4 regions of the Sphingobium sp. B8D3A genome follow, and region 2 is predicted to be linked to each of the others. Evidence: predicted binding sites of a transcription regulator. Region 2 holds the regulator's gene; each other region holds the start of a gene.
What was found. The regulator LexA, encoded in region 2, represses DNA repair genes until DNA is damaged. The targets are predictions, from matches to a motif close to GTTCCNCNCTTGTTCT.
Positions count from the first base shown of each region.

Region 1 (3,810 bases), 1.2 Mb from region 2:
GAAGATGCGCGGGCGGCCCTCGCGGGGCGGCAGGCTCTCCAGATGGCCGAAATTGCGCGCGAAGGCGATCTGCCCCTCATCGTCCAGCCCGGTGTTCCGGTAGACGGTCACGCCCCAGCGATCCTGCTGAGCGATCAGCTCGGCGACCGTATCCGCATCCAGCGGCTTGCTGATGTCCACGCCGGAAATTTCGGCGCCGAAACGGGGGGTGATGGGTGTGGCCGTGATCGTCATCAGTCTATCCTGCTCCTGAGGAGGCCGATAGTAGCACAATCATTAGCATGGTCAAGTATTCGCCACGCTCGGAATGCGCCCTGCTTCGCGAGCCTCGCGTCACGGTGGTAGCGCGTTCCGCCTAGCTTTTCGAGGCTTTCATGCTGGCAAGAACCTCGCGCAGGGCGCTCAGCCCCGCCGGCTTGGGAAGCATTGGCCAATCCCTGGTGCCATCGCCCAGATAGCTGCTGTCCGGATAGCCGCTCATCACCACGAACGGGATTTTGCGCGCCTCCAGTTCCATCAAAACCGGCTCCGAGGTTTCGCCGCCCAGATTATAATCGACGATCGCACCGGTGATATTGCCGCTTTCCAGAGCTGTAATCGCCTGGCTCACTGTGGCGACGGGATAGACTTCATCCGCCCCCAATTCGCGCAACGTCAACTCAAGGTCGAGCGCGATAAGCATTTCATCTTCAAGCAAAAGAACATTCAGCATCCCCGGTTCCTCGAACATTCAACGAGAGGCGCCGGCCTGCCCCTGTTACTGACCCTTTGCGGCCCGTTTACTATCATGAACGCGGCTCTGCGGTGCCTCTATGCGCGGTGAGTTGATGGATGTCTGTTCACTTTTGAACATAGACGGGAACTGCTGCGGGGGCTGATCGTTATGCATCGCATGCACGACATCGTCTCGCCCGGCATCGATCATAATAATCTGGTGGCAGCGCTGAACCCTGCCGATATGGCCCTGATGGCCAAGGTAGCGCGCGTCGTGCGGCTGCCGACGGGCGCGACCCTGTATGACCCCGGCGATACCGTGGTCGCCGCCTATTTCCCCCTTGGCGATGCGGTCGCGACTTTCCACGTGCTGATGGACGACGGCTCGTCGGTCGAGATCGCGATGGTCGGCCGTGAGGGCGCTGTGGGCGGCATCGTCAGCAGCGGGCGGCTGGCGGCTTACTCCCGGTCATGCGTGATGCATGGCGGCTATTTCGCCCGGTTCGATTCTGCGACGCTGGAGACGCTGAAAGCGAGTTCTCCCGCCATTCGCGATCTGCTCAGCCGCTATGCGGACTGTCTGCTCGCCCAGATTTTCCAGTCGGTCGCGTGTAACGCCGTCCACAGCCTGGAGATGCGGGCGGCCAAATGGCTGACGGCCGCTGTCGATCGCACCGGCAACAATCAGGTGATGATGACGCAGGAGGAATTCGGGTCCCTTCTCGGCATTGCGCGCAGCTATGCCAGCCGCCTGATCAAGAGCTTCAAGACCGACGGGCTCGTCCAGACCCGGCGCGGCTCGCTCGTCGTGCTGGATGCGGATCGGCTGCGTCAGCGCGCCTGTTCATGCAACGACATGGTGCGCACCCATTTCGATCACGTGCTGGCGGGCGTCTATCCGGACCCCGCCGAGCTTGAGCATCTGGTCCACGACGTCAGCCCCTAGCGTTTGCCAGGAGGTGACGCGCAGGGACGGCCTCCTACTTTCTGGTCTTGGGCGGGAGCGGCGCGCATTTGGTCTTGTCGCCAGCCAGACAGGCCGCGACATCTGCTTCCCACTTCGCCCGCGCCTCGGCGGCCTGCGCCTGTTCGGCGGCGATCTTCGCATCCCGCGCCGCCAGCGCGTCGCGATAGGTCTGTTCGCGCGCGGCCTGCTCGTCGGCAATGGCTTTCTTCTGCGCTTCGAAATCGCTCATCTGCTGCGCAGCCAGCTTTGCCTGCTCGGCATGGAGCACACGCCGCTCTTCCTGCTCCTGCGGCGTGTCCTGCGCCAGCGCGACGGTGGCTGAAACCATCATGGTGCCTGCAAGGGTCGCCAGTCGTGCGTAACGTGCCAGGGTCATGTCGTTCTCCGTCGTCTGTCGGGCCGGGCATTCCACGCAGCGGCCTGCTGGTACAATGATTAAGATCAAGACTCGATGCACGTGCAATCGCGCGAATGTCCGTCGGGCCATCTCGCATCTGGCCTCGGGCGATCCTATCTGTGCCTCTGGCTGAACCTTGCCGCTGGATTCCCTTCAGGAACAGAGATAGAACACCGCCCATGAGCCTTACCCATATTTCGGTGCGCGGCGCGCGCGAGCACAATCTCAAGGGCATTGACGTGGATCTGCCGCGCGATGCGCTGGTCGTCATCACGGGCCTCTCCGGCAGCGGCAAGTCGAGCCTCGCCTTCGACACCATCTATGCCGAAGGGCAGCGGCGCTATGTGGAGTCCCTCTCCGCTTATGCGCGCCAGTTCCTGGAAATGATGCAGAAGCCGGATGTCGAGCATATCGACGGCCTCTCGCCGGCCATCTCGATCGAGCAGAAGACGACCAGCCGCAACCCGCGCTCCACGGTCGCGACCGTGACCGAGATCTACGACTATATGCGCCTGCTGTGGGCGCGCGTGGGCGTGCCTTACTCCCCCGCCACCGGCCTGCCGATCAGCGCGCAGACGGTGAGCCAGATGGTCGACCGCGTGCTGGCGCTTCCGGAGGGGACGCGGGTCTATCTGCTCGCCCCGGTCGTGCGGGGCCGCAAGGGCGAGTATCGCAAGGAACTGGCCGAGTGGCAGCGCGCCGGCTTCACCCGCGTGCGCATCGATGGCGAGTTCTACCCCATCGAGGAAGCCCCCGCGCTCGACAAGAAGTATAAGCACGACATTGAGGTGGTGGTGGACCGCGTGGTCGTCCGCGAGGATATGGCGCAGCGGCTGGCGGAGAGCTTCGAGACGGCGCTCAAGCTGGCTGAGGGGCTGGCTTATGTGGATTTGGCTGAGGGGACAGTGGCGGAACTGGGCAGCACGCCCTCCCCGTTCGTGTCGAGCGAAGTCGAGACACAAGAGGAGAACGCTGCTGGCATCTCGACTTCGCTCGATGCGAACGGAGGCAGTGCCAAAGGCAAGACCGGCATGAAAAACGCCGGCATTCCGGCCAACCGCATCATCTTCTCCGAAAAATTCGCCTGCCCGGTCAGCGGCTTCACCATTCAGGAGATCGAGCCGCGCCTGTTCTCGTTCAACGCGCCGCAGGGTGCTTGCCCGGCCTGCGATGGCCTGGGCGAGAAGCTGGAGTTTGACGAGCAACTCGTCGTCCCCAATGAGGCGCTGACCCTCAAAAAGGGCGCGATCGTGCCCTGGGCCAAGTCCAATCCGCCGAGCCCTTATTACATGCAGGTGCTCGCCTCCCTCGCCAAGGCCTTCGGCTTCAGCCTGGAGACGCCGTGGAGCGAACTGCCGGGCGAGGTGCGCCTCATCATCCTGCACGGCACGGGCGGCAAGCCGGTCACCCTCACCTTCCAGGATGGGCGCAAGAGCTACAGCGTCTCCAAGCCGTTCGAGGGCGTGATCGGCAATCTCAACCGCCGGATGCTGCAGACGGACAGCGCCTGGATGCGCGAGGAATTGGGCAAGTTCCAGACCGCGCAGCCCTGCGAGACCTGCGGCGGCGCGCGCCTCAAGCCCGAGGCGCTGGCCGTGAAGGTCGCGATGCAGGACATCGCCACTCCCACCCGCATGAGCGTGGTGGATGCGCTGGCCTGGTTCACCGCCCTGCCCCGGCATCTGACCGATCAGCAGAACCAGATCGCCAAGGCCATTCTCAAGGAGATTAT
Region 1 is NZ_JAOQOS010000001.1:1,181,715-1,185,524, reverse strand. It holds gene M2342_RS05375 (TauD/TfdA dioxygenase family protein) at 1-234, opposite strand, end outside; gene M2342_RS05370 (hypothetical protein) at 356-730, opposite strand; gene M2342_RS05365 (Crp/Fnr family transcriptional regulator) at 884-1,660, shown strand; gene M2342_RS05360 (hypothetical protein) at 1,695-2,057, opposite strand; gene uvrA (excinuclease ABC subunit UvrA) at 2,258-3,810, shown strand, end outside.
Region 1: a site for LexA is predicted at 2,235-2,250, ahead of uvrA (excinuclease ABC subunit UvrA). Genes of this name have one in related genera too.

Region 2 (3,810 bases):
CCGCCCGATCTGCGGTTCGACCCAATTCGCCTTTGATCCGAGCATCATGTGCACGAGCGACGGCGCCTTGGGCAAATCGCTGTCGATCGCGGAAGCGAAAGGGTGGAGCAGGTCAGGATACTCCGGGCTGAACACCCAGAGCGCGCTCGCGCAGGACGGGCAGAAGTGCCGCTCGCCGGTGCTGACCTGGCAGCTGCCTTCACCATCGTCCAGCGTAGCGTGATAGATGGCGGTCTCGCCTTGCACCTTGAGCGTGCGCTTGTCGGCGTGGAGATTGATGGCATAGCCGCCACCGCCGGCGGTCTTGCGGCAGATCGAGCAATAACAGCGCAGGAATGGCACCGGCGCGTGGCTGTCGACGGAAAAGCGCACGGCGCCGCATCGACAGGAACCTTCGAGCTTGAGGGGCATGGCACGGTCCTCTTGTGGTGATCGTCTCTCGAGCTGAACCGCTCTTATCTCCGCCGGTTCCCTCAGCGCCCATTGCGCGCTTCCCCTTGCGGCCACTTAATCCTTGATCTGCGCGCGCATCCTCCGCATGGCGAGCGCGCCCGGTGCCCGGCCCATGTCCGGTGGCCGCGTGCCCTGGCAGGAGATGTCCGCCCGTGATCGTTCGCAACCGCCTTGGCTTGCTCGAAGTGCTGTTCGCCTATCGCGGCACGATCATGCCGCATATCCAGCATCGGCTGGCGGGCATCGCCGTGGCCAGCGTGGCGGCCATTCTCGCGGCGCGCGCCTGGCCCGGGCTGTTCGCGCAGATCAGCGGCATTCCATTCGCGCTGATCGGCCTGTCGCTCTCCATCTTCATGAGCTTCCGCAACAGCGCCTGTTATGATCGCTGGTGGGAGGGTCGCAAGCAATGGGGCGCGCTGATCATCGCGAGCCGCTCCTTCGCGCGACTCACCTCCTCGCTGCCTGAGGAGGAACGCACCCCGCTGCTCCGCGGCATCTGCGGCTTCACCAACGGTCTTGCTTCCCGCCTGCGCCAGCATGACGAGGCGGCCGCGATCGGCAGGTGGGTAAAGGATGGGCCTTGGCGCACCTCCCCGAACCCTACCGACACCGTGCTCTACGAGATGGGCGCGCACTGCCTGCACCTGTCCGCAGACGGGCGGATCAACCCGATCCATCATTCGCTCATCGAGGGGCAGCTCAAGGCGCTCAGCGATGTGCAGGCGGCCTGCGAGCGGATCGCCAGCACGCCGGTACCGTTCACCTATTCGCTCATTCTCCACCGCACGACCTACGTCTTCTGCCTGTTGCTGCCTTTCGCCCTGGCTGGTTCGCTGGGCTGGTGGGCCCTCATTCCGGTGCTGGTGGCGAGCTACACCTTCTTCGGGCTGGACGCCTTGGGCGATCAGCTGGAAGACCCGTTCGGCTATGATCCCAACGATTTGCCGCTCGATGCTATGACGCGGACGGTGGAACGCGAAATGCTCGCCCGCCTCGGCGCGACTGATCTCCCCGCGCCCATCGCGCCCGATCAGCACATCCTGACCTGATCGCTCGCTAGCGCAAGGCTGGAGCGCCAGCCCACCGAAACGCGAGATATTCGGCCGATCCGTGTTGACGTGGCTCGATTCGTTTCCTAAACGTTCTCCGTCCGTTCCATATTGGGGAACCACTCATGTTGACCGCCAAGCAACAGCAACTGCTCAGCTACATCAAGCAGCATCTCGATCAGGGTGGCGTCTCGCCCAGTTTCGAGGAGATGAAGGAGGCGCTGGACCTCAAGTCGAAGTCCGGCATCCACCGGCTGATCAGCGCGCTGGAAGAGCGCGGCTTCATCCGTAGGCTGCCCAATCGTGCGCGGGCGCTCGAAATCCTCAAATTGCCGGACGGTATGCCCGTGGCGGAGCGGACGGAAGAGCCGGCGGCGGCCACCAACGTGACCCCGCTGCGCAAGGTGCCCACTGCGCCGGCGCGGACGATCCCCATCGCCGCCAATGACGTGATCGAAATTCCGCTGCATGGGCGTATCGCTGCTGGTCTTCCCATCGAGGCAATGGAGAGCGATACCATGCTGCCCGTCCCGGCCGCATTGCTGGGCGCCGGCGATCATTACGCTCTGGAAGTCTCCGGTGACTCGATGATCGAAGCAGGGATTTTCGACGGTGACTTCGCGCTGATCCAACGGACCGAGACGGCGCGCGATGGCCAGATCGTCGTTGCCCTCATCGACGAGAATGAAGCGACGCTCAAATATTTCCATCATGACGGCCGCAAGGTGAGGCTCGACCCCGCCAATCGCGATCATGAGCCGCAAACCTATGAGGCGCGGCAGGTGCGCATTCAGGGTCGGCTCGCAGGGCTATTGCGGCGCTATAACTGAGACGGGCGGTTTGGGACGCTGGCTCTAGCGCGAGCCGGTGCCCGCTATCCAGGGATGGCGACTGCGCGGGTCGTGGCCCGGCACGATCTCCCGGCTGTCCAGCAGGACCAGTGCGCCCCCCATGGCACTCAGTGCGGGCCGATCCAGCTTTGCCCAGCGCGGCACACATCCGGGCGGCAGGCGTCGGTCGGCAATCACAAGATCAGCCTGTGCGCAGGCGGCCACCAACTCGGGATAGGGAACGAGCAAGCGCGAGCGACTGATCAGCAGGTGAACCGGCGGCTGGCCGGTACGGCCCGGCAATGTCATCGCGCACATGTCCCGCGTGCATCGCGTGTCCGGCGCCTGCGCGAGGGACGCAAACTCGCCGTCATAAGCGCTCGCCTCGGCCAGAGTCGTGCGAACATAGTCCCCGCTTCGGTCCCGCAGCAGTGCCATCCGCCCGTCGCCCAGGCGCACCGCCACATGATGGCCGTCGGCGGTGACGAGCACATCAGCGGACGGTGCCAGAAATGTCAGAAGAAAACCCAAAGCCACCAGAGGCAAGCCCCACCAGCGCAGCGCCGTGTGCCAGAGCATCAGCCACAAGAGGCCGATCATGGCGAGCGCAAAGGCCAGTCCGCTGGAGACGGGCAGCGACAGCGTCGCAAAGGGCTGACTGGCGACACTATGCGCAATCCACAGCAGGAATTTGAGCGCCACGCCGACGACCCACCAGACCGGAGCCCCCAGCCCGACGGCATCGAGTACCAGCGCGAACACCTCGGCGGGCATCACCACGAAACTTGTGAGCGGAATGGCGATCATATTGGCCGCAGCGCCCAGCAGGCCGGAGCGATGAAAATGAGCGAAGGCAATCGGCGTCAGCACCAGCTCCACCAGCAAACCTGTCGCCAGCAAGGCGCCGAGGCTGCGGGTCCAGCGCTTTATCCGCCCCTCGTCGCGTCGCTCGAACAGCCGCCGTGCGGGGGGATATTCGTAAAGCGCCACGATTGCGGTCACGGCAACGAAGCTCATCTGGAAGCTAGGGCCGATGACAGCCTGGGGCCAGAAGATCATCACGATCAGCGCGCCGGTCGCGATCAAGCGCAGCCCGATTGCTTCGCGGCCCAGAGCCATGCCCGCGATCACCAGCAGAGCGGCAATGCAGGAGCGGATCGTCGGCACCTGCGCCCCGGTGAACACAGTGTATCCGATGCCCGCCGCGCCGCCCACGCAGGCGGCGATCATCAGCACCGGCCAGCGCAGCGCAAGGGTCGGCGACAGCGCAAGCAGACTGACCATGATGAGAATCACGCCGCCGATCAGCGCGGAGACGTGCAAGCCACTGATCGAGAGCAGATGGGCAAGCCCGCTGCGCCGCATCGCGTCCGCATCCGCCTCGCTGATCCAGTTCTGATTGCCCGTGGCGAGCGTGATCGCAATCGTCCCTTCCGGCCCCGGCAACCGCGCGGCGATGTGGTGGGCGAGTGACGCGC
Region 2 is NZ_JAOQOS010000001.1:2,357,405-2,361,214, forward strand. It holds gene M2342_RS10970 (GFA family protein) at 1-411, opposite strand, end outside; gene M2342_RS10975 (bestrophin family protein) at 606-1,502, shown strand; gene lexA (transcriptional repressor LexA) at 1,628-2,332, shown strand; gene M2342_RS10985 (ComEC/Rec2 family competence protein) at 2,357-3,810, opposite strand, start outside.

Region 3 (3,810 bases), 150 kb from region 2:
CTACCGCGCCACCGGGATCTCCCGAATATCCGTCGTCCAGGAGGGGCTCTTCTGCCCCCGCTTGGTATCGAAAGTCCGCCCACCAAAGCCCTGCGCTGCCAGCTGGATCGTCCCCCGACCGAACCGCTCGTTCAGCCCGTCCATAGCCGTCAGCAGCCCTCGCGCGCGCGGGTCGGCCTGGACGAACAGGTCGCCTTGCCCGGTCCCCTCCGGCACCAGCTCCTCCAGCAGCACCCCGCATTTGGTGTAGACGCCGCCCGGCTGATACATCGCCTCCATCATGCGCCCCGCATGTGCAGCGATGATGCGCGGATCATTGCTCGGCGGGGAGAGGCGCATCTGCCGGCTTGCCGAGGGCGCATTCGCCCGAAACCGCGATCCATGCGCAAACGCGATCATCCGCGTCGCCATCAGGCTTTGCTCGCGCAGCTTCTCGGCCGCGCGCACCGCGCGCCGCACCATCGCCTCCCGCAGCTCGCCCACATCGGTCACCGGCGCGCCGAACTGGCGCGTCACTGCCGTCGCCTTGCGCGCCTCCGGCTCGGGCTTGAAGTCGTCGCACGCTACCCCGTTCAGCTCCAGCACCAGGCGCTCGAGCACGACTGTGCCGACCGAGCGCGCCACCGCCGGGGGCAGGGCGACCAGATCGGCCACGGTGCGCACGCCGAGCGGCTGCAGCCGCGCCGCCAGTGCTCGCGCGATGCCCCACACCTCGGTCACCGGCCATTGCGCAAACAGCCGCGCGCGCAGCTCCACATCATGCAGGTCGATGACGCCGCCCCAAACCTTCTCGGTCGCCTTGGCCAGCGCATTCGCCACCTTGGAGAGCGTGCGCGTCGGCCCCAGGCCGATCCGCGTCGGCAGGCCCACTGTGCGCAGGATCGCGGCGCGCAGCGCATGCGCCGCCGCCACATCGCCAAGCCCATCCGCACGCGTCGGCAGCCGATAAAAGCTCTCGTCGATGGAATAGATCTCCACCAGGTCGCTATGCGCGCCGATCACCGCGTTGAACCGGCGGTTCATGTCGGCATAGAGCTCGTAGTTGGATGAGCGCAGCGCGATGCCGTGCCGCTTGATCACATCGCGGATCTTGAACACCGGATCGCCCATCTTGATGTGCAGCGCCTTCGCCTCGGCGCTCCGCGCGATCGCGCAGCCATCATTGTTGGAGAGGACGATCACCGGCACGCGCCGCAACTGCGGGTCGAACACCCGCTCGCTGGAGACATACATATTCTCCACGTCGACGATCGCCCAGCTCATCGCTGCCAGCTCATCGCTGATAGTCGCGCACGCCGGCGCGCACCACGCCCCAAATCTCGGTGGTCTCGTCCGCCAGATGGTCGGCATAGCTCTGCCGGCTGTTGCGCGCTTCCAGATAGGGCACGCCGCCCCGGTAGACGAGCTGGCGGCACACAAAGCCACCGGCGACGATCGCGATGACGATATGGCCGTTGCGCGGCGTCACATCGCGGTCCACCACCACCACGTCCCGGTCGGAAATGCCGGCATCGATCATGCTGGAGCCATCGATGCGGAACACGAAGCTGCCGGCCCGGTTGAGCCGCAGCAACTCCGCCAGATTAATGGCGTCTTCCTCCCAGTCCTGGGCGGGGCTTGGAAAGCCGGCGCCCGCCACGCCGATCGGCTTGAACCGGATGCCCGGCGCCATATCGGCGAGCGGGACCGGCTGCGCGATTGGCAGCAGCATGATCAGATTCCCTGGCTCGTCACCCCACATAACGCCAAAGAGAACAGATTGGGAACATCCCAGATGTGCAGTTCGTCGCTTTCCTGCGCCAGGAGCGCGGCGACGCTACGACGCCGGGGCAGGGGTCGCGTAAGTGCCGGTGGCCAGGCCGACGACGACATAGCCGACGTTGAGCCATGACAGCCAGCACACCAGCAGCGCGCCCAAGCCGTGCCCAACAGCGAAATTCATGCCCATCGATATGAACACGCCAACAAAATAGGCGATGGAGCTCATTTCCGCGATCTGTTGCGCTGAACTGGCGGTCGCGTTCTTGATCGCCCGCAGTTCTGTCAGGATCTCGGAATTATCCACGGTCGCAAGAATCTGCCCCGGCGCCGTAGTCGCTCCTGCCGCGGCTGATGATCCGCCAATGCGGCCCGCATAGCCGCAGCCACCGCATCCTTCACAAATCGCACCGTAAGCCCTCGAGCCATTTCCGGAGCAGAGTTTGCACGGAGTGGCGGGTTCAAGAACGTGGACGGATCCGGCACCGCCGCATCCCTCGCATACCGCCCCGTATGCCCTCGATCCGTTTCCGTAACAAAGCTTGCAAGACACAGCCGTCGTCATGATTTCCCCCGCATATTTGCCAGCCAGCGGCTCACCTAGTTTCGCGGCCGCAGCGTCAACGCGTCCAGATCCTTGCGTTCATAGGTGTTCAGATAGACCGGCTTTTCTGCCGGCTGCAGCACGCCGCCGGAGAACTTGAACTCCTCGAACTCGCCGCCGTGCGTTTCGCCCTTTTCATCGAGCCGCAGGGCGTAGCGGTAACAGAACTCATGTCCCATCACGCCAGCCCAGCGCTCGCGCAGATCCTTACGCCATGTCTCGAGAGTGGCCGGTTGGGCGCTGATGTCGGTGGATTGGATCTTGGCGACATTGTCGGCCGTGATGTAGAAATTGGCCCGCTCCACAGACCATTCGTCGGTGGTCACACAGATCGCGTCGCCTTTGAGCATCTGCCGATCTCGCATCACATGCTTCTCGGCACTGTCCCATTTGTAGACGGTCATCGTGTTCACTTGGGTCGGGCTGACGACTGTCTCGGCATATTGCACGTTATCGCAGCTGTCGCCGTCGCCAGGACGATAGCAATACACCACGCCATTCTTGAACTTATCGAACATGGTCTGGGCCGAGACATACAGCCTTCCATCGGGCGTCTTTGTCGGGGCCTCGGTCTTTGCTGCAGCGGCGACGGCGGCGCCGTTTCCGGCAGTCGTGCTGTCGGGAGGTCCTTGCTCCGAGCATCCAGACAAAATGACCAGCGCCGCAGCACCGGCTTGCGCGCGAAAACGATTCTTACCCACGATGACCCCCCACAAGGTTCACGTGATGTTTACCGACTTTGCGAGCGTGGCAAAGCGAGAAAATGGATGCTGAAAGCTGCCAGTCCAGACACCACGACGTTGCGGAGACTGCCGACACCGCTTAGCGTTGTCAGATGCCCCGACTATTCGCGAAAATTGGGAAAATCGTCTCGCGTTGGACCAGTCGCGAGGAAAGATTTTTGAGGCACCAATTCCACGGGAAGACCGCAGGTGTTCGTTTTCACGGACTGCGCCAATCCAAACGAAACGAGGCGAAGTATTTCCTGTTGGCTATTGCCCCGGCGGTTTTGATTGGGCCGTTCATCCGGAAATGGTCAGATGCTTCCTTATTCGGAAAAACCGTATTGGCATTGCTTGCCATATGGTTCGTGGCGGTGCTGGTGGCTGGTGGCTTTCTTCTTTTCCGCGCTCTAATCCGAGCGTCACGCGACAGTGCTGAATGATGACAAACGTCAGCTAACCAAGCCTTTCCTACCCTTCCAGCCCCTTGAAGCGAGCTGTTCAGGGGGGCGCTTGTTCAACTTTGATCTTCTTCGATTGGCCGAGGACCCTGCAGACAGATCTGCTGCTCGTCACAGCGCAGGTGCCGCATCATCATCTGCCGTATTCTGATGATCTTTGAGCATGGCGCTCCAGCGTCGAAGTCGAGGCTGACTTTGGTCTGCGGCACGGACCGGGCGAGCTGGTCGAGATAGTCATCAGTGACCGCCTCGTAGCCCCGCTCAG
Region 3 is NZ_JAOQOS010000001.1:2,208,571-2,212,380, reverse strand. It holds gene M2342_RS10255 (Y-family DNA polymerase) at 1-1,263, opposite strand; gene M2342_RS10250 (LexA family protein) at 1,274-1,711, opposite strand; gene M2342_RS10245 (hypothetical protein) at 1,817-2,065, opposite strand; gene M2342_RS10240 (hypothetical protein) at 2,359-3,078, opposite strand; gene M2342_RS10235 (hypothetical protein) at 3,264-3,527, shown strand; gene M2342_RS10230 (hypothetical protein) at 3,602-3,810, opposite strand, start outside.
Region 3: a site for LexA is predicted at 1,752-1,767, ahead of M2342_RS10250 (LexA family protein). Genes of this name have one in related genera too.

Region 4 (3,810 bases), 470 kb from region 2:
ATTGCGCGCCCGCCTCTGCGGCCGCCGCGACAAGTGCTTCGATCTCATGATCGTTGATCGCCGGGATCATCGGTGACAGGCTGGCATGGGCCGGCACCCCCGCCTGTGAGAGCCCGCGGATCGCCGCGAGCCGACTGGCAGGCGAGGGCGCGCGCGGCTCCAGCTTGCGGTGCAGCCCGGCATCCAGTGTCGTCAGCGAAATCGCCACCGCGACCAGCCCCTGCGCTGCCATTGGCCGCAGCAAATCGAGATCCCGCTGCACCCGATTGGATTTGGTGGTAATCATCAGCGGATGGCGGCAGTCCGCCAGCACCTCGATGCACGCCCGCGTGATGCGATACCGCGCCTCGATAGGCTGATAGGGGTCGGTGTTTGTCCCCATCGCAATGGTCTTCACCACATAAGCGCGCCTGGCGAGTTCCTGCCGCAGCAGCTTGGCTGCATCCGGCTTGGCGAACAACCGGCTCTCGAAGTCCAGCCCCGGCGAGAGATCGAACCGGGCATGGCTCGGCCGCGCAAAGCAATAAATGCACCCATGTTCGCAGCCCCGATAGGCATTCACCGATTGTTCAAAGCCAATGTCAGGGGAATTGTTGCGGGTGATGATCGTGCGCGCCTGCTCCAGCGTCACGGTGGTGCGCAGGGGTGGCGGCTGGTCCTCCTCGTCCGCCAGTCGCGCATCCAGCCAGTCGCCATCGACCTCGCGCGCGGGCAGGTGGAAGCGGCTCGATACCTCATTGGCCGGGGCGCCGCGCCCCTTGATCGCAGTCATGCGCCAATAGAACATATGAAGAACATATCCGCAATAGGCTTTGCGGTGTGGTGATGTCCGCTTCATCGCGATAAGGCCGTGGCCGTAACGAGCAAATGGGGACGACGATGAAGACGACCGCTTGGATTTCCGCTGCAGCATGTGCGTTTGTGATGATGGCGGAGCCCGCTCATGCGGCCGATGAGGAACCGTGCGGCAAGGGGCTTGTCTGCGCAAATGCGCCCGAGACGGTGGTGAAGGCGATCCAGGACGCCGGCTACAAGGCCAGCCTGAGCCAGAGTGAGTCCACCGGCAACCCGATGATCACCAGCGCGGCGAGCGGCTACAACTTCAACATCTATTTTTATGAATGCGAGGACGGGAAGAACTGCGCCTCGCTGCACTTCTCGACCAGCTTCGTGGATGACGGCAAGAACACGCCAGAGCTCGCCAATTTGTGGAACCGCAAGAACCGGTTCAGCCAGATGGCGGTGGACGAGGATGGCTCGCTCGACCTGACTTATGACGTGACGACCTATGGGGGCCTGACCCAGCGCAATTTCGCCGATGTCGTAGACTGGTGGCAGACGATGCTCGGCGCCCTCAACAGCTTCTTCCGCGAGCAGGGCCATATCGAGTGACGGGCTTGCGCTTGTGGGGCAGGGGCGATAGGTTCTCATTTCGTTCCTGTTTTGCCGCGAGTTGCCGTGACCGTTGAAAGCCTTGTTCTCAGTCTGCTTCTTCTGCTGGTCGGGCTTGCCGCCGGCTGGTTGATGCGCGCCCGCGTGGCTGCACCGGTCGAGGCCGAGCGCAAGGCTCTCGCCGACCGACTCGCCACCCTTGAGGATATGCGCAACGCCGCGCTGCGCGACCTCGCGGTGGCGGCGAGCCGGGCGGAAGAGACCGAAGCCTTGCGTGCGAAACTGGAGGACACCGATCGCGCGCGTGACGAGGCCGAACGGATGCTCGCGGCAGTCCAGGCCGATCAGAAGGCGCGGATGGAGGGCTTCGAGGCCCAGATTCGCGCGCTGGGTGAGGCGCGCGAGCAATTGTCTGCGCAGTTCAGTGAGACCGCCGGCAAGTTGCTGAACGAGGCGCAACGTTTGCTCATCGAGCGCGCCGACCAGCGCTTCCATCAGGCCCATGAGAAGAGCGAGGCCAGCCTCAAGGCGCTGCTGCAGCCGGTCGAGACCACGCTCAAGCGCTATGAGGAAGGCCTGGGCAAGGTCGAGAAGGAGCGGGTGGATAGCTACGCCGCGCTCCGCGAGGCCGTTGAGCAGGTTCGGCTGGGCAGTGCCGAGGCGCGGGTGGAGACGGCGCGACTGGTGAATGCGCTGCGCTCCAGCCCCAAGGCGCGCGGGCGCTGGGGCGAACAGCAATTGCGTAACGTCCTGGAAATGGCGGGCCTCAGCCAGTTCGCCGATTTCCGCTCAGAAGTTTCGGTGGATACTGCTGACGGGCGCTTGCGCCCGGACGTGATCGTGCGTCTGCCCGGGGGGCGGCAACTCATCATCGACGCCAAATGCTCGCTCAACGCCTATCTGGAAGCGGTCGACGCCGTGGACGAGGTGGTGCGGGCCGGGCATCTCAAGGCCCATGCCGGCGCGATCCGCAACCACGCCCAGCAGCTTGGCGCCAAGGATTACTGGACGCGCTTCGGCGATGCGGCGGACTATGTCGTGATGTTCATCCCCGGCGAGCATTTCCTCGCGGCGGCGCTGGAGCAGGATGACGGCCTGTGGGAATGGGCCTTCGAGAAGCGCGTGCTGCTGGCCACGCCGACCAATCTGGTCGCCATTGCGCGCACGGTGGCAAGCGTCTGGCGGCAGGAGAAAATGGCCGAACAGACCCAGCAGATCGCGGCGCTCGGCAAGGAGATGTATGAGCGGCTGGCGGTGGCCGCCGGGCATCTTTCTTCGCTCGGCCGCAGCCTCAATGGCTCGGTTTCCAGCTATAATAAATTCGTCTCCAGCTTCGAAAATCGCGTGTTGGTGACCGGGCGACGCTTCAAGGATCTAAGTGTCGAAACCGGATCGCGGGAGATCGACGCGATCGAGCCGGTCGAAGCGCTTGGGCGCTTGCCGGCGCCATCACCGGGCGAGGGCGCCGCTCAGGAGGCCGATGCCACGGCCGACGAGCAAGTCACCGGGCGCGCGGACTAGCGTCGTTCGACCACGCGGCCTTCCGAAAGCGACGCCAGCACGATCTCGCGCACAGCGTGCAGATCCTCGACGATGTGGGCGCAAAGGTCCTGCATTTCCGCTGTGGTTGCCATTAGATCCGGCACCATCACCGTCATCATGCCTGCCGCGGCTGCCGAGCGCACGCCATTGTGCGAATCCTCAAGGGCAAGGCAATCGGCCGGCGAGACGCGCAGCCGCTCGGCCGCGAGGAGATAGGGATCGGGCGCCGGTTTTCCCGCCTGATAATCGCCGAACGCGACGACATGCATGAACCGATCCGCCAAACCATGATGTGCCAGATGATGCCGGACTTGCTCATGGCCGGAGGACGTCGCGATTGCGCGGAGTAATCCCGCCGCATCAAGCACATCGAGCAGCGCTTCCACGCCGGGCTTGAGCGGCAAGTCCTGCGCGACGAAAAGATCGAAATGCGCCCGCACGCGATGCCGAAAATCATCGGCCGGAAAATCGCCGCCGAAATGGTCGAGCAATTGCTGGCGCGCCGTCGGCCATGGGCATCCCAATGTGGCATTGAACAGCGCTTCGGTGATCGCATGGCCGCCCTCATCGCCGGCGGCAAACATCGCCGCGCGATAGAGCGTCTCGGTGTCGAACAGCACGCCGTCCATATCGAACACCACGGCTTTGGGGGGGCGGTCCAGCTTCATGCTCGCCTCATAAGCAGAGAGCAGGCGGGTTGGAAGCGCTTCGGCTCACTGCCCTTCCAAGGCGCGCAAAAGCGCCTATGATCGTGGCCGTCACGGGGCAGAAGGAACGGGCATGTCTTTCAATGAAGCGTCGAACGAAGCTATTCCGGCCTCCCATATAGACGCGACCATCGATGCGGCGCTGCCTGAACTGCTGGAGATCTACCGC
Region 4 is NZ_JAOQOS010000001.1:1,887,103-1,890,912, forward strand. It holds gene M2342_RS08660 (PA0069 family radical SAM protein) at 1-772, opposite strand, end outside; gene M2342_RS08665 (YbjN domain-containing protein) at 880-1,392, shown strand; gene rmuC (DNA recombination protein RmuC) at 1,525-2,913, shown strand; gene M2342_RS08675 (HAD family hydrolase) at 2,910-3,602, opposite strand; gene M2342_RS08680 (amidohydrolase) at 3,715-3,810, shown strand, end outside.
Region 4: a site for LexA is predicted at 1,424-1,439, ahead of rmuC (DNA recombination protein RmuC). Genes of this name have one in related genera too.